Regions from separate parts of the Halomonas sp. M1 genome, predicted to be linked through region 2. Evidence: predicted binding sites of a transcription regulator. Region 2 holds the regulator's gene; each other region holds the start of a gene.
The links. The regulator FliA, encoded in region 2, starts transcription of late flagellar genes. The targets are predictions, from matches to a motif close to CTAAAGTTNNNNNNNNNNCNGCCGATA.
Positions count from the first base shown of each region.

Region 1: a site for FliA is predicted at 3,035-3,061, ahead of P8S54_RS13175 (flagellin). Genes of this name have one in related genera too.
Region 3: a site for FliA is predicted at 1,575-1,601, ahead of P8S54_RS10270 (flagellin). Genes of this name have one in related genera too.

Region 1 is NZ_CP121119.1:2,847,153-2,853,664, reverse strand. It holds gene P8S54_RS13185 (AAA family ATPase) at 1-291, shown strand, start outside; gene P8S54_RS13180 (hypothetical protein) at 489-1,133, opposite strand; gene P8S54_RS13175 (flagellin) at 1,220-2,962, opposite strand; gene fliD (flagellar filament capping protein FliD) at 3,162-4,556, opposite strand; gene fliD (flagellar filament capping protein FliD) at 4,789-6,135, opposite strand; gene P8S54_RS13160 (hypothetical protein) at 6,392-6,512, shown strand, end outside.
Region 2 is NZ_CP121119.1:2,599,875-2,606,386, forward strand. It holds gene flhF (flagellar biosynthesis protein FlhF) at 1-1,325, shown strand, start outside; gene P8S54_RS12010 (hypothetical protein) at 1,322-1,888, shown strand; gene P8S54_RS12015 (flagellar protein FlhE) at 1,981-2,418, shown strand; gene P8S54_RS12020 (RNA polymerase sigma factor FliA) at 2,446-3,144, shown strand; gene P8S54_RS12025 (MotA/TolQ/ExbB proton channel family protein) at 3,184-3,999, shown strand; gene P8S54_RS12030 (OmpA family protein) at 4,004-4,663, shown strand; gene P8S54_RS12035 (sensor domain-containing diguanylate cyclase) at 4,700-6,512, shown strand, end outside.
Region 3 is NZ_CP121119.1:2,245,266-2,251,777, forward strand. It holds gene P8S54_RS10265 (BCCT family transporter) at 1-663, shown strand, start outside; gene P8S54_RS10270 (flagellin) at 691-1,512, opposite strand; gene folK (2-amino-4-hydroxy-6-hydroxymethyldihydropteridine diphosphokinase) at 1,624-2,073, opposite strand; gene P8S54_RS10280 (SDR family oxidoreductase) at 2,283-3,029, shown strand; gene ybiO (mechanosensitive channel protein) at 3,134-5,509, opposite strand; gene P8S54_RS10290 (YqaA family protein) at 5,720-6,151, opposite strand; gene P8S54_RS10295 (IclR family transcriptional regulator C-terminal domain-containing protein) at 6,165-6,512, opposite strand, start outside.

The DNA of each region.
Region 1 (6,512 bases), 250 kb from region 2:
TTCATCGATGAGCCGGAATCCGCTTTACACCCTACCGCTATTATTAAACTGTTGGATATTTTGGGCCTTTTAGCCAAGCAAGGCATTCAGGTATTTATGGCCACTCACTCGTATTACGTGGTAAAAAAAATGGTATTAATGGCCAAGCAAACACAAAAGCGCATTCCATGCTTTATGCCAGATGATGACGGGGTATGGTCAGAAAGCTGCCTATTACGCGATGGCCTGCCTGATAACGACATCATCAACACCTCCATTCGCCTGTTTGAAGAAGAGTTTGAAGGCATTTAATCGCGAGCACCTGGCATGATATATATTCCAGAATCAGGCCTAACCTTTGGCCCCTTTATAAATGACGACCTGCTTTATATGGAAAAGCACCAGTCTCTCAGCTTGAAAAAACTTGACTGCAGAAACTAAACACAAGGTGGATCATTAAGCTGATGCTTTAACACCAGCTACAACTACTTTTGAACACTATGAGTAGCTCACATCTTTTCTATTATCTTTATTGACAAAGAAGTTACAAACTTTCTTACACCCGGCTTTATTCTTAAGTAATGCTCCCAGAAATACTCAATTTTTTCATTTTTACTCCATCCCGAAAAATTTGATAACTCGTCACTAACCTTACCTGAATGCTTGATACAATTATTTATGCACCTAAGCTCGTCGTAACTAGAAAAACCGGGCAGTTCTTCTAAATTAGCCACTCTCTCGCCAGCCAGTCTCTTCAGCTCTTTTATCCTGAAAAAACTACGCACCTCATTTTCTGAAAAAAGGCCACTAACGGCTAACATTCGTTTTATAACTATCTCAACTGTTTTATATAAAGCAGCAATAACCATTTCTTCAGAAATTTTCCGAATCAATTCTGCCTCAAAATTATCGTCAACTAAAAATAGTTCAAGCTCATTTCGATCTGAATCCGGCATATTATTGTCATTTTTCAGGCTATCTAGTTCAGCAAGACTTTGCTTCTTGATGTGGGACTCAGCCTGACACGCAGCATAATAAAGACCGTCAATTACGTCGTCATCATACTGGCTCAACATCTTCACTCGTAGCCCTTTAAAATTATTTCTGCTGAGTATCTCTCTCATTGTATTCTGGGGCCGCCCTGTTTTATCCATAATAATAACATCCTACTTTAAAATAAAAACGGGGCCTTTCGGCCCCGTTATATATTACTGCTTCAGCCTTGCGGCTAAGCCTTATATTAACCCAGCAGAGAAAGAACGTTCTGCGGAATCTGGTTGGCCTGTGCCAGTACGGAAGTACCTGCCTGCTGCAGAATCTGCGCGCGGGTCATATCAGCCACTTCCATTGCGTAGTCGGCATCTTCGATGCGCGAACGTGCGGCAGAAAGGTTGGTGCTGTTGGTATCCAAGTTGGTGATGGCGTCTTCAAAACGGTTCTGCACCGCACCCAGCTCAGAGCGTAGGTTGTCGATATCTTGCAGGGCCGCGTCGAGTGCTGCCAGCGGGTTTTCAGTGGCGTCTACAGCGATTGCACCGCTTTCAAGATCCACTTCGTAGCCGTCGGTTGCATTGCCGGTCACCGCAAAGTTCTGCATTTCGCCGTCAACTTCAACTTGAGCGAACAGGGTTTCACCATCGATACCGCCGAAGCGAACTTCTACCGGGTCACCGCCTGCTACTGCAGCTTCTGCTACGGTAGCGGTGCCGCCATCGCTAACGTTAACCAAAAACAGGCCGTCGTCGCCACGGTCGTCAACAAACTGGTTAGTACCTTCACCGTCTGAATCCAGTACCTCACGCAGAGTGCCTTGGATGGAAGCGTCTTCAGTGATGTTTACCGTTGTTGCTGTGAAAGCAGCCTCAGCGCCGTCAAAGTCAAATGTTACGGTACCGCTTGCAGTGATCGCGCTCGCACTTACTGCAAACAGGTTGGTCTCATCGCCATCCACCTGACGGATGAACAACTCACCATCACGCTCAACGAAATCGATAGTGCCAGCAGGCTCGTTATCGAAGTTTTGCGTGTACTCGAAGGAGAAAGTCAGAGCGGAAGTAGAGGCAGCAGTCACACCTTCACCTACAGTGTTTTCTGCAGCAGCTTCATCTACAAACGTGCCACCAGTGAGGTCAACGGTGCCGCCCGCACTGATATTCGAAGCGCTGATAGCCACAAAAGCTGTTGCAGTCGCAGGATCACCAGCGCTGTCAGAGCCAGTGATTTCTACTTGAGCAAACAATTCACCAACACTATTTGTAACAAACTGTGTAAAGGTTACAGTATCCACAGAACCACTGACTGCACCAAAGTTCGCAGGATCAGCAGGCAAGGTAACATTACCACCTGCAATAGTGACATCGTCCGCAAACGTAGTGGTAGCCGCGAAGCCAGCAATGTCATCACCAGTAGTAATTTCGGTAACAGCATCTTCGCTTAGCTCAGGCGCGACAGCAGCACGCACGTCAAAATCTGCCAGGCCTAGGGCTTCGGCGTTGATGGTGCGCAGGTTAATATCGATGGTCTGGCCATCGTTAGCACCCACCTGGATGCGCAATGAGTCAGCATCTTCAGACAGTACACGAATGCCGTTGAAGTCGGTTTCTTCAGAAATACGGTCAATTTCAGCCAAACGCTGGTTAACTTCGTCTTGGATAGACTGACGGTCGGTGGCGCTGTTGGTGCCGTTAGCGGCCTGAACAGTCAGTTCACGGATACGCTGCAGGTTGTCGTTGATTTGGTTCAGCGAGCCTTCAGCGGTCTGCGCGATGGAGATACCGTCGTTGGCGTTACGGCTGGCTTGGTTAAGGCCGGTAATCTGCGCGGTGAAGCGGTTAGCGATGGCTTGGCCTGCCGCATCATCCTTGGCGCTGTTGATACGCAAGCCAGAGCTCAGGCGCTCCATGGACGTGGTCAACGCGTTCTGGCTCTTCTGCAGATTTTGCTGGCCGATCATCGATGTGATGTTGGTATTGATCACTGACATGGTGATTCTCCTTGCTGGGACACTGGCCTAGAAGGCCTGCTTTTCGGCCACTGTATGTGCCGTTGTTATAGATAACGGCTTGATGAGGGGAATCTTTAGGGGAAGTGGTAAAAAAAGATGTAAAAAATAGTAACTGAAAAATGAGAAAAGGCAGCCTGGGCCGCCTTTTAGGTTTTTACTGAGGTTAACTGCGATGGGTTTACCTTCTTCTACGGCCTAACTGGTTATCTAGCGCGTCGAACTGCTGAGTCAGGTAGTCGCTCATGCTGTTCATCTGGGCAATCATGCCATCTAGCTGGCTGAACTGCCTTCGGTAGCGGATAATGGTGCCTTCAATGCTTTTTTCCATGCGCTCAAAACGGTCGTCTAGGCTTTTCACGCGGTTTTCTGCGCCGCTTATTGCCAGTTTAACAACGCCGTTATTGCCCAGCAGTTGTTCAATGCTGGTGCCTAGTTTGCCTGCCAGCCCACTGCCTTTTTTCTCACCGGCAAAAAAGTCGCTTAATGCTTGGGGGTTATTAGCCACTAGGTCGTTTAACTTAGTGTCATCAACCTTCAGCGTGCCATCCCGCTGTAGGGTAATACCAAGCTGGTTGAGGGTTGAAAGCTCGCCCCCCTCAACGCCACTGGTGAGCACGCTACGCAGACGGCTTTCAATGGTGCGCACGGTGCTATCGCCCACTAACTCGCCAGCGGTTTCACTGTCACCACTAAAGCTAGTGAGTTTGCCGATAGTACTTTTTAAGTCGTTATAGGCTTTTACAAAGCCGTTAATGGCCTCGCGCTGCTTTAGCGTATCACGCTCTACGTTAATAGTGCTGGTGGCGGTTTCACCATCGGCAATACTGAGTTCAGAGAGGTTGAGCGTTACTCCTTGAATCGCGCCTTCAATCTGATTTTTGGCGCTGCTAATGGTAATGCCGTTTACCGTTAGAGCCGCGTTTTCACCAGCACGTTTGGTATCTGTATCTTCCGCGAAGGGGCCCGTCACTGGCTGCTTGTCAGCATCGATAAAACTAAAGCCATCAATGGAGGCATCGGCCCCTGTCTCTTTAGAGCTTAGCGCCAGCCTGTAACCTTGGCCGTCGTTGATGATGGTGGCGTTAACACCAACTCCTTTGTTGGCGTTAATAGCATCACGAATCGCGGAAAGGCTGCTGCCGGGGGCAATGTCGATGTCGACAGAATCGCCGCTACCAAAATTGAGCTGCAGCGCCGTAGCGCCTTGCAGGTTTAGCGCTGCGTCGCGTTTATCTACCCGGCTAGAGGCCAGCGTGCCGGAGGTGGCAAGCTGGGTCACTTCCACCCGGTAGCTGCCGGGCAGTGCGCTGGCAGTGGTGGTGGCTTTAACGGCATCGCCCCGCACGCTGGCGGAAAGGCTTTGGTACAGTTTGGGGTCGTTAATTTTCGCAACTGAGTCTTGAAACGCATTCAGCGACGTTTGCAGCTGGCCAAACGCGGAAATTTTCGCCTGCTGCTGTTTTTTCTGAAGCGTAATCGGCGCAAGTTTGCCCCGCTCGGCTTCCTGAAGCTGATCAAGCAGCCCTGTTAGGTCAAGGCCAGAACCAACGCCAAGAGAGGTTATTGTCGCCATGCGGGATTTCCTCAGTGCAAAAGCTAAACCATGGCTAATTTAAATAAGCCATTTTTAAACAACCGAACGGGCGCGCGCAGTGATACTCAGCGCCCCCATAAAATAGATACTATCTTTATCGACAGAACAGCGCATAACTTTAGCGCTTTTTCGAGCTTTCAAAGAAGGCGGGAGGGTTATCTAACAAAAACGCCTGCTTGGCGCAGGCGTTTTAGGGCATCACGACCGATTGTTAACTACGGCCTAGCTGGGCATCCAGTGCATCAAACTGCTGGGTGAGGTAATCGCTGGTTTGGTTCATCTGGGCGATCATGCCATCCAACTGACCAAACTGGGTACGGTAGCGGGAGATAGTTTGCTCTATGGATTGCTCCATACGTGTGTAACGCTCAACCAATGATTCAGAGCGGTTTTCAGCACCAGTGATGGCTCCGGTGACGGCACCATTGGGGCTTAGCAGCTGCTCAATGGTTTGGTTCAATTGGCCGGCCATGCCGGTTTCAGCTGAATCACCGGCAAAAAACGTCGAAAGCGCGTCTTGGTTATTGGCAATGGCGTCATCCAGCGCACCATCATCAATTTCAAGCGTGCCATCCCGCTGTAGCGAAATACCAATATCGCTCAGCATGGAGAACTGGCCTTCCACACCGCCACTGAGTACGCTGCGCAGGCGGGACTCCACCGAGCGGGTAGCACTGTCACCGTTTAGCTCGCCTGCTTCACCTGTCTCTGGGTTAAAGCTGGTTAGCTCACCCATGGTGCTTTTTAGGTCGTTATAGGCATCCACAAAGCTGGTAACGGCTTCACGCACGGCGCGGGTGTCTTGCTCTACGGCAATGGTGCTGCTGCCCTCTTCTTGCAGGTTAAGCGTTACGCCTTGGATAGCGCCTTCCACTTGATTGGTAGGGCTGGTAATCGCGATGCCGTTAACATTTAACGAGGCATCTCGACCCGCTTGAATGACATCAGCCGCTAGAGGGTTGTCAGCACCATCCCATTCAAGGCCAGATACGGAAGCTGCTTCACCGGTTTGGGTAGAGTTCAGCGCTAAACGATACTCTTCACCATCAAAGATAATCGAGGCAGACACACCGCTATCTTCGGTCGCATTTATCGCATCGCGAATATATTCAAGGGAGCTTCCAGCAGCAATCTGCACCGGCACACTTGGCTGGTCATCACCGGCGAACTGTAAGGTTAAGGTACGATCTGTATCAGTGCGAGAAGCTTCAGGATCAGCGACCGAATTTGTCGCGAGCGTGCCAGCGCTCGCCAATCGGTCAACCGTTACGTTGTAGTTGCCGGGCTGCGCTTCACCGTCTGCAGCGGCGGTAACGGCACTACCGCCTACGTTGGTGGAAAGGCTTTCATACAGCGCACTATCGTTTAACGCGGCGGAGGCGCTTTGAAACTGAGCAAGGGAGCTTTGTAGCTGGCCGTAAGCGGAAATTTTGGTTTGCTGGGTTTCCAGTTGACGCTCTATGGGTTCGAGCTTGCCTCGCTCAGCTTCCTGCAGCTGATCCAGTAAGCCGTTCAAGTCTAGCCCAGAGCCAATGCCGAGTGATGAAATGGTAGCCATACAATACCGTCCTTTTTTAAAACGCCCTCTACTATCTTGACGCTGCTTATCTGTTGAATGTCGATCTATAATTTAAAGTTATCGACTATTAAACCCTAAACTTAAACATTAAAGAAAACTTTTAAGCATTCAATAGTTACCGCATGTAAATGACAGCTTAACGCACATCTCGAATGTAGACCTTGGTCTAACACCCTCATTGCTTTATAATGCACTGCAACAAGCCCGTTTTGGTCCTGTTTGCAGGAGAACATTTATGCCTTCCCCGGTGTTTCAGCCCGCACCCCAAGTCGCTACGGCCGCTTACCATGTGCAGCGCAGCCTGCGTCACTGTCTTTCTACCGTTGCCGAGCTGCTTTACGACAGCGGCCACGTAC
Region 2 (6,512 bases):
TAGTGCTGCTGTTAAATGCCGCCAGCCAGCCGGAAACGCTCGAAGAAGTCGTACTACGCTACCGGCAAGCCGCCCGCGCGGCGGGCGCCGAGCTAGACGACTGTATTATCACCAAGCAGGACGAAGCCGGACGCTTAGCGCCGGTGCTTGATATTGTCATGCGCCATGGAATGCGTGTGCTGTTTGGCTCTCATGGCCAGCAAGTGCCTGAAGATATGGCCGTGGCGAACCCCGCGGCGCTGATTGACCAGGCGCTGGACGGCCAATCCACATTAGCCAGCCAGCCTGCTTCCGCGCCGGTAAGTCTGCCCCGCTGGTCAAGGGATGTGCTTGGCCAAGGGCGTCGTCTCTCATCGGTACTGACGCGCCTGCGCCAGCGAGTGGCGGGTTTTGTCCGCTTAGAGGCGGTATGGGATATCGCCGCCCTGCCAAGCGCAGTGCAGGATGGGCGGCTTGATCGTTTACTCGCTGACACGCCCCCGGCAGATAACCTCCTAGGGATGGCATGGTCCCCCCGCCGCAATGAACGCGGCTGTGACTGGTCAATGCCAGATATTGGGCTAGATGCTAACGGGGCATGGTCGGCGCTGCCCCGCCTGCAGCATCGGCAGCCCGCCGGTTGGCAGCCCCGTTTGGCAACACAAAGTGATGAACACGGCATCGCCGTCCATTTGCTGCCTACGCTCCCCGACACCGAAGCGCTGGCATGGTTGGAAGCCCAACACCTGACCTGGGTCAGCTTGGTGCCTGCCAGCCAGAGGGTATACTTCCAGGGCACGCGTTGTGCCCAGCGCCAGTTATTTATTGATAGCACGCTTACGCACCATATAAGCGTGCGTTTTCGTGGGCAGCCTATGCAGCTGTGGAGTGCCTATGCAGAAGTGACTGACGCGTCTGGCACTGCTCTATTGGCATGGTACGGAGAGGTTCGTGACCCCGAAAGCGCTAAGCGTATTGCTCGGCGTTACTGGTTAAGCCCTGCTCGATTAGGCGCTGATGCGCTCTCTTTACTGGCGACCCAGCTGCAAAGCGAAGGGGTCACCGCGCTGACGAAGCGGGCATGGCAGCAGCTTAAAGAAGCCGACAGTGGTGATGTCAGTGCTGAAATACGCCTGCTCATGGCCAGCGGCGTTGCCGCCGTAGCAGGGCATTTGGACAGTGCCGACGATGATGCTGCCCTGGCCCTGCGCACCGACCTGATGCTGCTGCTAGGCACCCAGCGAAAACGGCGCGATACCGCCTTGCTCGATGGATTAGTGCATTCCTTTATGGCCCGCGATGCGATTCGTCAGCTAGGTAGCGTGAGCCGAGAGGGCATGCTATGAGCAGCCAAGACCAGGCAGCGGGGCTGCGAAAATGGGCGGATTTACAGCGTCAGCAGCGCGGAGACATACCCGAAGATACGCTGCCGGATGAGCCAGCTCCCGCAGAGCCAGTCTCAAAGGAAGCGGCTTCTGTTTACGCTGCATCCGCCATGGTGCCAACCGTAGAGGCACCGCCCACGCCGAAACAGCCGCTGGTGGTGGTGGGCTTACCCACCCATCAGCACCAGGTTAACAAGGTAAGAAGCCGCCTCAGCCAGTGGTCGGCATTGGGGCGCCGCTGGGCAGGCGACCCAGATGACTGGGACATTCACCTGGTTGACCCTGCTACAGCTAATCTGCCATTACTAGTGGCGCGCTACCCGCGCTGGGCGTTGTGGGTAAGTAGCGATGCGGATGCGTTTATGCCGATGTACCGAGTTTTGCGGCAAGTGCATGACAACAAAGGTCCAAAGCGCCTGTTGGCGCTGCATGAGCCCCACTTGCCACGCCAAGGATTACTCGATAACTTGCGAGAAGCTGCCGCAGGTTATTTAGACACAGAACTGCTGCTGCTTGCCCGATAAGGGCTGCAGCGTTTACAAGCAAGCGGGTATTGGCAGAGAAGTACTGGCAGATAAGTACTGGTCACTATCTAGTAGCGTTACTGGGAGCACCCATGCAGCGACAAAGCAGGCAGGGTAGGAGCATCTTAAAGGTGGTCACGTTGAGCATTACGGTGTCGCTCATCGCAATGGGGTTGGCAAGTAGCGTACAGGCAGCACCTGGCAGTTGGAGCAGCCAAGTTCCCAGTGTCATGGTCGCCATGAGCGACCGGGTCAGCAGCAGCCAGCCCATCGTAGCGCCCAGCGCAGCGCAAGTGGGAAACGCAGTGATTGATCGGATACAGTGGCGGTATGAGGCGCCACCGGCGTCGCCAGTCAATGCTTGGCTATGTCACCCTGAACAGTGCATCCCACTTAACAGCATGCGGGGTTCCACTATGGCATTAGCCGGAAAGCACGCCGATGCGCCGCTGTACTTTCGTTTTGCCTTAACGCCCGGCCAGCGGCCGGTGCGGGTACAGGGGCTGCAAGCCATCGTGAATTACCAGTAAAAAGTGTTTTAGCCGCGAGGCACGAGGATGTATACAGCACAAGGCAGGATCAAACAGAGTGAGCTGTTAACCCAATACATGCCACTGGTGAGACGTCAGGCCTTAACGCTGCAGGTGAGGTTGCCCGCGAGCATCGAGCTAGATGATCTTATCCAGGCGGGCATGGTGGGGTTGTTAGAAGCCCTTGGGCGCTTTGATGCGGCCCAAGGTGCGACATTTGCCACCTTTGCCAGCCAGCGAATCCGTGGCGCGATGATGGATGAGCTACGCACGCGCGACTGGCTACCCCGTAGCGTGCGACGTTCGGCCAGAGCGATGGATGAGACGGTGCGGCGGCTGGAGCAACAGCTAGGCCGCGCTCCCGAAGAGGGGGAAATCGCCCGTGATTTAGAAATGCCGCTAAGCGACTATCAGCAGCTACTCAATGACACCAACAGCGGCCAACTGCTGCCGTTTGAAGAGCTGGTGACAGAGGGTGGTGAGCCTAGTAGCGGCGCTGGCAATGTGCTCTTCGACCAGTTGTTGGACGCTCAGCAACGTCAAACCTTGATTGAAGCGATTGAGGCGCTGCCAGAGCGAGAAAAGCTATTAATGGCGCTGTACTACCAAGAAGAGATGAACTTAAAAGAGGTGGGTGCTGTGCTGGGGGTTACCGAGTCCCGTGTCTCCCAGCTGCATAGTCAGGCCGTTAGCCGTTTACGCGCCCGTTTGCACGACGCCAATTAATCTCTCACTCACTTATTTGAACCCGGCGAGGAGCCGTTGATGAATCCATCTACGCTGATCGGTATATCTGCCAGCATTCTACTGCTGGTAAGCGTGCTGTTTTTTACCGCAGAGTCCCCAGAAAGCTTTCTTAACTTACCGGGGTTAGCGATTGTCATTACCGGTACGCTGGCCGCTACGTTTATCAGTTACCCGCTGAAAGAAGTACTTCGGGTAGTGCGCTTGGTAGGCTTAGTGTTTCGCCGTGAAAATACCTATGTTCGAGATGACATTAACGAACTCGTGTCGATGTCTCGGCTATGGTTTAAAGGCGATGTTCGGGCGGTGGAAAAAGAGCTTGAGCACACCCGTAACCCGTTTCTACGCACGGGCATTCAACTGGTCATTGCCAATACCAAAGAGGATGAAATCTTCGACATGCTGCGCTGGCGCATAGCGCGGTTAAAAGCGCGCGAGCATGCAGAGGCACAAATTTTCCGCACGATGGCCACTTACGCGCCTGCCTTTGGCATGATTGGTACGTTGGTGGGGTTGGTTAACATGCTTGAAGTCATGGATGCGGGCGACTTAGAAGTCATTGGCCCGCGCATGGCCGTTGCCCTGCTCACCACGTTTTACGGTATTTTGCTCGCCAACCTAGTGTTTAAGCCTATTGCCGTTAAGCTTGAGCGTCGTACCGAAGAGCGCCTCATTACCATGAACATGGTGCTTGAAGGTATATCGCTCATCACCAAACGTCGCCTACCGTCGTTTATTGAAGAAACACTCAACTCCTTTGTTGCCAACTACCACGACGAAATACGCGATGCTACTGTAAAGCCACGCACCACGCCTAGCCCCGCGACAAAAGGGTAGCGACATGCTGAACAGTGAAGCCCGTCATGCGCTGGAAATGCCCACTGCCGAAGGCGAGGGGGATGAGAGCTGGTTAACGAGCTATCTGGATGTATTGACGCTACTAATCACCCTGTTTGTCCTCCTGCTGGCGTTAACGCCGCCAGGCGGGGGAGAAGCGGCAGATAGCGACAGAATGCGCTCGGCCAGTGCGATTACTGCGCTGCCCCTGGCAACCTTAGCCACTGGTATTCAGCCTCGTCACCAGGGGCTAAGGCCGCAGATGGCGGGGCTAAATATTCCCGGGGTCAGTGTTTCCCAAGGCCGTGAAGGCCTTACCCTGCGTATTGATGATAGCCTTTTGTTTCCCAGTGGCGATGCCGTGCTAACGCCCCAAGGGCAGAATGTGCTAGAAAACCTGATAACGGCGCTTGAGGCCTTTGAAGGTCAAATTTCGGTAGAGGGGCATACCGATAATATACCCATTGCTACTCCTCGGTTCCCCTCGAATTGGGAGCTCTCGGTAGGGCGCGCGATTGCGGTTGTGCGCCACCTTGAACGCCAGGGAGTCGCTGTTTCACGAATGCGGGCGGTCGGATATGCCGACACCCAACCCATGGAAAGTAACGCGACCGCAGAAGGGCGAGCAGCCAATCGGCGCGTTGAGCTGTTGCTAAAGCAGTAGCTTGAGGGTGAATAGACTTTTTTCGAGGCTATTTTCGTGCCGAAGCAACACCCTTTACTTCAGTCGTTTGGTGCTTTGCTGGTGTTGGATGCTGACAGTCGGCGCATTCAAGCTTTCAGTAGCAACCTTGCCGCACTGGTTGGCACGACCGTTACCGACGGGCGTGATCAGACGCTGTCGGAAGTGCTGGGTAAACGCCTAAGCCAGCGGCTACGCCACGAGCTACAGGGCCAGCAGCGCTTGGCCGGGCCGCTAACCTTTACCCGCCCGGCGAGCCCAACGCGCTTTCAGCTTTATGCCTACCGTTCAGGCGCCTACGTTGTGGTAGAAATTGAACCATTAACACCGGTTGGTAAACGGCGCTTGTTAGGCACGGTGAATGAGCGCCTGCTCAGGCTGACGGAAGCGAGTCATCAAGAGGAGTTGCTTGACTACCTAGTGCGGGCTGTTCAGGAGTTGACCGGTCACGACCGCGTGTCGATCTGCCACTTTGACAGCGACTGGCACGGGCTGATCGTCGCCGAAGCATGCGGTAGCGGCTTACCGTCACTGTTAGGTCAGCGTTTTCCCTCCAGCGACTTTCCCCTTTCCTTACGCCTCGCCTACGAGCGCCATCCGGTGCGCTTAATTGAGGATGTGGCAGCGCCCAGTGAATACTTAGTCCCCCGTGACTTCCCTGTGGCACTTAACGATAGTTTTCTGCGTGCCCCTGCCCCAGAGCGTCAACGCTATCTGCACCGTCTTGGCGTTCGCGGGGCGTTAAGCGTTGCTATGCAGAGCGATACTGGCCTTTGGGGGCTGCTGTTTTGTTATTCGGCGAAATCACACCCGGTGGCCCCTCCGGTGCGTGACGCAGTGCGCATGCTGGTGCAAATGGCGACTCAGCGCCTGCTGCTGCTGCGGGCACGCCAAGAAGCGCGCTATCTACAGCGCGTGCAGGATAGCTTGGCGCTTTCAACCAAAGCACGCGAAGAACCGCAAAGCCCTCAGCAACTTTTAGCTGAACAGGCAGATACCTGGATGGCACTGTTTCGTTCCCACGGCGTGGCACTATGGGCGAAGGGCAGCGTTTTTCAGTCTGGTAATACGCCGGCCCCAGAGGCGATTAGCCAGCTGGCTAGGCGCTTGGATAAAGCCCATGTCCACAGCGGGCCGTGGTGTACCCGGGATACCTCTAAGGAGCCGTTAACCTCATCGCTATCCATGCCCGAGCAGTGTGGTGTGCTAGCAGTACCCCTACCCGTGAACCCCGCTCAGCGCGGTTGGCTGCTGTTTTTCCGTCCTGAGCAGGTAGAAAGCTTCTATTGGGCGATGCAGCCTAAAGCTTTCCCTCAGGGTGCCGTCATAGCCACTCCTCCCGCGGCATGGCATGAAGAAGTAGTGGGTAAAAGCGAGTCGTGGCAGCGGGTCGAGCGCCTAGCAGCCGTGGACTTGGGGGAAGACCTAACATTGGCGATTTCAGCGTACGAAATCAGCACGCTCAATATGTACCTAGAGTGCGAGCGCAAAGCCCTGGCCGAAGCAAATCAGCGCTTAGAGCAGCTGGCGCATTTCGACCCGCTGACCCAAGTATGGAACCGCTACCGCATTGAGCAAGCCATCGACGCTGAGCTGGTGGCCGCTAAACGCTATGGCGCGGTCTTTGCAGTGTTGCTGTTCGATGTAGACCACTTTAAGCAGATCAACGATAGCTACGGGCATAGCTTGGGTGACGACGTGTTGGTATCGCTAGCGCGCTTGGTGGAAAGCTCTCTACGCGGTTGTGACCACCTGGGCCGCTGGGGCGGGGAAGAGTTTGTGGTGCTAGCGACTCACTCCGACATAGAGGCGGCCGCTGGTCTGGCGGAGC
Region 3 (6,512 bases), 350 kb from region 2:
GCGAGTATGGGCGCCTATGCGAGTGAGTTCTTCACCATGGCGACCATGACCGCCGACACCGCACCAGCGTGGTGGATGCAGTGGTGGACAGTATTCTTCTTTGCCTGGTTTATTGGCTATGCGCCATTAATGGCAATTTTTGTGGCGCGTATTTCTCGGGGCCGCAGCATTCGCGAGATGATTCTAGCCGTTGCGGTTCTTGCGCCTATTGCGACTACCGTATGGTTTACCTTGCTGGGCGGCTCGGGTATTTACTACCAGCTCAACGGCGTCATTGACCTCACCGATGCGCTGAACAACTTCCAATTTGATGTAGCAACATTAACAGTTGCCCAGGCGCTGCCCGGCGGCACTTGGATGGCGCTGGCAATTCTATTGCTGACCACCATTTTTGTGGCGACCACGGGTGATTCAATGAGCTACGCCATTGCGGTAGTGGGCGCTGGTCACGACAACCCCAGCCCTTACATACGTGCCTTCTGGGGCATTGCGATGGCGCTGATGGCGGCGGTACTGCTCTACATGGGCGCTGGACAAATCGGCGCGCTGCAGCAGTTTATCGTGATTACTGCGATTCCCGTGTCATTGATCTTACTGCCATCGCTCTGGAATGGCCCCCAGGCAGCCTATGCCATGGCGCGGGAGCAGGGCATCATCAAGTAAAAGCGCCTCTCGTGTTGTTAGCGCTTCTTATAGCCCTTCCAGCAGTCGCAGAATCATCTGCGGCTGCTGATTGGCCTGGGCCAAAATCGCTACGCCTGCCTGCTGTAGGATTTGAGCACGGATCAGATTCGAGACTTCCTGTGCGTAATCCGCATCCTGGATGCGCGACCGCGCGGCAGACGTGTTGATAATGTTGGTATTCAGCCCTTCGATAACGCTCTCAAAGCGGTTCTGGACAGCCCCCATATAGCTACGCTGACGGTCTACGCGTTTAAGTGCTTCATCCATGGCAGTGAGTGGGTTGTCTGTTGCGCTGTCATCACCCAGTACACTGAAATCTTCCAAGCCTAATGCCTGTAAGCCCATCGCCTCAAAACGCACCCCGATCACATTACCTGCATTGGCGCCGACCTGGATATTGAGCGTCTTATCGCTTCCCAACAGTCCGATGCCGTTGAAATTGCTCTGCCCTGCCAGGCGCTCAATCTCCTCCAAACGCTGGTCGATTTCCCCCTGGATAGACGCCAGATCGGAGGGTGCATTTGTGCCATTGGCCGCCTGAACGCTTAGCTCTCGAATGCGCTGCAGATTATCGTTAATCTGGTTAAGCGTGCCTTCAGCCGTCTGCACCATGGAGATGCCGTCATTGGTATTGCGGATCGCCTGATTCATGCCTTTTATTTGCGCCGTCATACGGTTGGCAATTGCCTGCCCGGCGGGGTCATCCTTGGCGCTATTAATGCGCAGGCCCGACGATAACCGCTGCATGGCGGTTTGCATCGACTGCTGGCTACTGCGCAGATTATTTTGCACCAGTAGCGACGTTATATTGGTCGCAAGACTGATCACGCTGATTCCTCTTAGGACTGCTACTTCGGCCGCTGGCAAACGCACCGTGGCAGTCACTTTAATATCGGCAGAGGAGCGCAGAAGGTGAGGCTTAGTAGGTAAAAAAATGCGTTATTGCATGCTGGCCGAGGGCGTAACCGAGCGCCCAGTGGCGGCTAATAGCTCATCGACGGGGCCACGCACGTAGTCGTGGTGATAATAAGCCGTGTCCACTACCTCGCCATCCCACGCGACGATGTCTAAATCCATCGTTCTCGGACCGGATTTAATCGGCCCGCGGATGCGGCCCAAACGCTCTTCAACCTCTTTTAAATAGGCACGAAAGGCGGTGTAATCAAAGGAAGTGCGCACCAGTAACGCCGCGTTAAGAAAATCAGGCTGCTGCTGAAACCCCACGGGCGAGGTACGGATCGCCTGGGAGTTGGCTACCAGCTCGCACTCTTGGCCCAAAATGGCGAGCGCTTGTGTGTAGTGCTGGTCGGGCTGAATATTGCTGCCTAGCGAGATTACGCATTCATGGTAGGCAGTACCCAAAGTTGCATGTGACGACGTTGATGGCATAGCAGCACTCCAACCTCAAAGGCATGATAAAGGCAGTCACAAAAGCAGGCCGTCGCGAACGTAATAGCGAAAGCCGTCATTAAATAGGCGCCTAACTAGAGTAGCTCGGCTTATATTTTGTTCAACCTCTGTACAATTTATTGACAAACGCTGAGTACACGCAGAGAGTCATGGCTGTCGTTGACATTCTTCAAGACTGAGGAGCTGCTATGCATACACCCGCTGCATTAGTGACCGGAGGCGCCACCCGCTTGGGGCGCCACTTCGCCGAAGCCCTGGCGGAAAAAGGCTATGATATTGCGTTGCACGTCAATAGCTCACGGGGGGAGGCCGAAGAGGTTGCCAAAGGCATTCGCCAAAGAGGCCAAGCGTGCGAAATACTGCCGTGCAACTTCTTAAGCGACGCTCTTGAAGAGCTGGTAGCCGCTGCCAAGCAGCGCTTTCCAGGCCTGAATGTGCTGCTAAATAGTGCTTCTGCGTATGAACCGGCGCCTATTGCTAGCACCAACATGGCGATGCTGGAAACGCAGTTTCGGGTCAATCTGTTTACGCCGCTGCTCCTCACGCGCCACTTTGCAGAGGCCGTAGAGAACGGTCAGGTCATCAACATCATTGATAATAAAGTGGCCTACCACCAGTACCCTTACGCGGCCTATTTACTGTCGAAAAAGAGCCTTGCCGACATGACGCGCATGGCGGCACTGGAATTTTCCCCACGCCTGCGTATTAACGGTATTGCGCCCGGCGTGGTACTCCCTGCGTCCCAACGCACCAGCGACTATATTCAATGGCGTATAGAAGGCATTCCGCTTAAACAGCAGGGTGACCCCAGCCATCTCGTACAAGCTCTGTACTACTTACTGGATAACAACTTCGTGACCGGGCAAGTCCTGTTTGTAGATGGCGGTGAGTCAAACAACCTGGAAGGGCGGCACTCAGAAAACTACCCTGTGTAGCCACCCTTCACGCCTTTATGCACTGCCTCAAACGCAGCGGGGCCGCCCAAAGGCGGCCCCGCTGTGCGCTATCACCATCCCGACTACTTCGCCGGGTGTGGGTTCTAATCCTCGTCATAGTCTCCTTTAAATTCAGGATTTGACTTGGAGCGCGGGTCATCTTCGCTCAGGCGACTCGCATCTCCCGAGCGCGGCTGACCACCGGGACGGCCATCGATATCAAAGTCCTGCCGCATGATGCGCAGGTTGGCCGGCGGTGCTTCACCCTCTTTGCCCACGCCAAAGTAGAGCGTGGTATGCGGGAACGGAATCTCAATACCCACATTATCAAAGTGGATTTTCACTAAGCGGTTATACGCTCGCCCAATGGCCCACTGCATGCCTGGAATGGTTTTAATACGCACGCGAATGTTAACCGCGCTATCCCCAAGGCTGGTGACCCCGGCGACTTCAAGCGGCGCCAGGATATTCATTTTATGTTCGTCACTGGCGGACAGCTCGTCAAACGCATTACGCAGCTGAACGATGGCATCGTCAATGCTTTCACGATAGGCAATACCGTATTCACCCACATGGTAGCCAAAATCACGCATGTAGTTGGAAACGGTATCGACACTTGAGAACGGTACGATGTGGTAAGTACCGTTAATATCGCGAATACCCACCGAGCGAATACTAAGCCGCTCTGCCGTTCCCGTAATGCCGCCCAGGGTCACCACATCGCCAGTATTCATGGCATTTTCAACCTGAATAAAGACGCCAGTGATGACATCCTGAACCAGCTTCTGTGCACCAAAACCAATCGCTAGACCCAGCACACCGGCACCGGCAATCAGCGGGCCGATATTAATGCCGATTTCCGACAGTACGATCATGCCGGTAATGGTCACCATGGCGATAGCAAGCGCATTGCGGAACAAGCTCAATAGGGTTTTAGCGCGCGGAGAGGGTTCACCAAGGCCTGTTTCCGGGTTGAGTTTATGCTCAATCAGGCTTGCGAGTCCCAGCCACACGCCAAGCGCCACAATTAGAATGATTGCAACGCCGAATAGGTTGCCCACCAGATTGGCACCACGTTCAGAAGCGTACCAAGCCGTCAGGTTAAAGGCGCCCCAAGCATCCAGCACTACCATGATGACCGCGATCAAAATAATGGTACGCAGCACACGCAGCGCATTAGGCACGTAGCTGTTTAAACGTGCTTCTAGCAGCGGCAATTTACGACGTAGATCATCGGAAAGTTGGATACGACGGCCAATGGTTTGGCTCAAGAACGACGAGAGCAGAATGCCAATGACCACGGCAGCCAGCGTTTTCAGCGTCGCAAAAAGCACAAACGGCAGGGCGTCTCCAGGGCGTACTAACGTAAGTACAAAGACAATCAGGAAATAGAGCAGCGCAAACAGATGCCAGGTACGGGCGAACAGCTGCAGCGAGACACGGCTAGCGGTTAACGTTGAGCGCGCCGCCATGTCATTCAGGTTATCCCGCAGGCGAAGGCGGTTTTTAAGCACCACGCCCACCGCGTAAATAAACGCAAGCACCATAATGACAGTGCCTAACAACTGCCCAAGTGCAGCTGCCAAGTAGAAGTTGACCAGGGGCACCACTACCATTAAGCCGTACCCGACCATACCAATCAGGCGCGCTAACCAACGGTTCCAGTACGACGCTTCTGTAGCTGAAATAGGTAGCAGGCGCAGCCCTTCATAGCGCGAAGAGAACAGCATCCGCACGGCCGCTTTAAGCAGCTCAATAATCAGGAAGGCATTTAAAAAGAGTGACGCACGGGTAGAGAGCTCGCCGGTTTCGCCCACCGCAAAGGTCGCTAGCAGGTTACCGCCTACATAGGCCAGGGCGACCAGTAACACATCGATGACCGCGGCAATAGCAACGCATACCACCAGCCTAAGAACAGGGGTTAGCCCGCTGCCCAGTTGCGACCAAGCACTAATTTTTGTGAAAAGAGGCTTCGCAAGGCGACGGAAGACCACAAACATCGCAAAGGTAGCGACAATCACGATCCCCAAATTTATCGCCGCGTTGATGAAGCCCGCTGTATCAAAGGTACCGGCCCCTTGCCCCGTAAACAGGCCGCTCACCATCGTAAACGCCTGCTCCAGTTGCCTGCCAATATCCGTGACTACCCCGCTGGTTAGCTCAGCTAACTGACGCGGTAGCGATACATTTTCAGGGGCCACCTCGCCGCCCTGTGCGGCCGCTTCCGGCGACAGCTCGTTGGCTAATCCTGCGGGAAGCGTTGAGGCTTGATTGCGCAGCAGCTCTATCAGCGCTTGTCGCCCCTGCTCATCCTCAAGCAAATCAGCAAGCGCGGCGTAGGTGGGCGCTTCCTGCGCTGTTTGGGTGGCCTCTTGCTCTTCTGCCGTGAACGTCGTTTGCGCCAACGCGGGCGTTGCCAGTAAGGCAAACAGCGCTAACATCAAGACGCTTAGCCAGGGTAGTAAACGTAGTGGCGTCACACCTTAACCTCCCTTCGGGTGAGTATTTTTCAACAATCTACGATTGAATCGCTGTATACAAATCATAGCGCACCCAGCAGGGGTGCAAAGCTTGTATAAAGATAGCCTAGGGTAACATGGGATTATCACGTTCGTTGAAGGGGCAGCGGCGCTTAGCACGCGCATTGCGGCATTAACGGCCTCTCTTAACGGATAGGATTTTGCTAGGCATCAGCTGCAGAGCGGTGCCAACCATTGATGGGCCAGGGCAAGCACTAAGGCATAGCGTGCACCTTTAGCAAGTACGATCCATAGCAGAGCTCGCCACCAGGGCAGTTTGAAAACACCCGCCAGCACCGTTAATGGGTCGCCAATAATTGGCGCCCAGGAAATCAGCAGGCTGTACTCACCAAAGCGGTGATACCAGCGCTCAGCTCGCGCGAGGCTAGCAGGGGACGCGGGGAACCAGCGGCGATGTTGAAATTTTCGAGCATAGCGCCCCATCGCTACGTTAATCAGGCTACCAAGGGTATTGCCGGTGGTGGCGACTATCCACAGGCCAAGTGCTGGCTCTCCCAGACACCATAACCGGGCTAACCACACCTCAGAGCCGCCGGGTAGTAGCGTAGCGCTAGCCAACGCCACCCAAAACAAGCTAAACATTAAGCGTTACACCTTAACAACGGGGCAGATGACCGCCTAACTGTAGCGTGATCTCGTCGGCGATTTTGCGCACCAGTGCACCCAGCGCTAACAAACGCTCTTCAGGAATGCGCGCCATTGGCCCAGACACCGAAATCGCCGCCAGCGGCGTTCTATGCTCATCATAAATACAAGCAGCGACGCAGTGCAGGCCGATGGCATGCTCTTCGCGATCGCAGGCAAACCCCTGGGCGCGAATGGCGGCCATTTCTGTTAACAGAGTGTCGGTTTGGTAGAGAGTGTTTTCGGTGACCCGGCCAAGCTCGTAGCCTTTCAGCAGTTCGGCGCGCTCCTCATCGCTCATCCAGGCTAACAGCGCTTT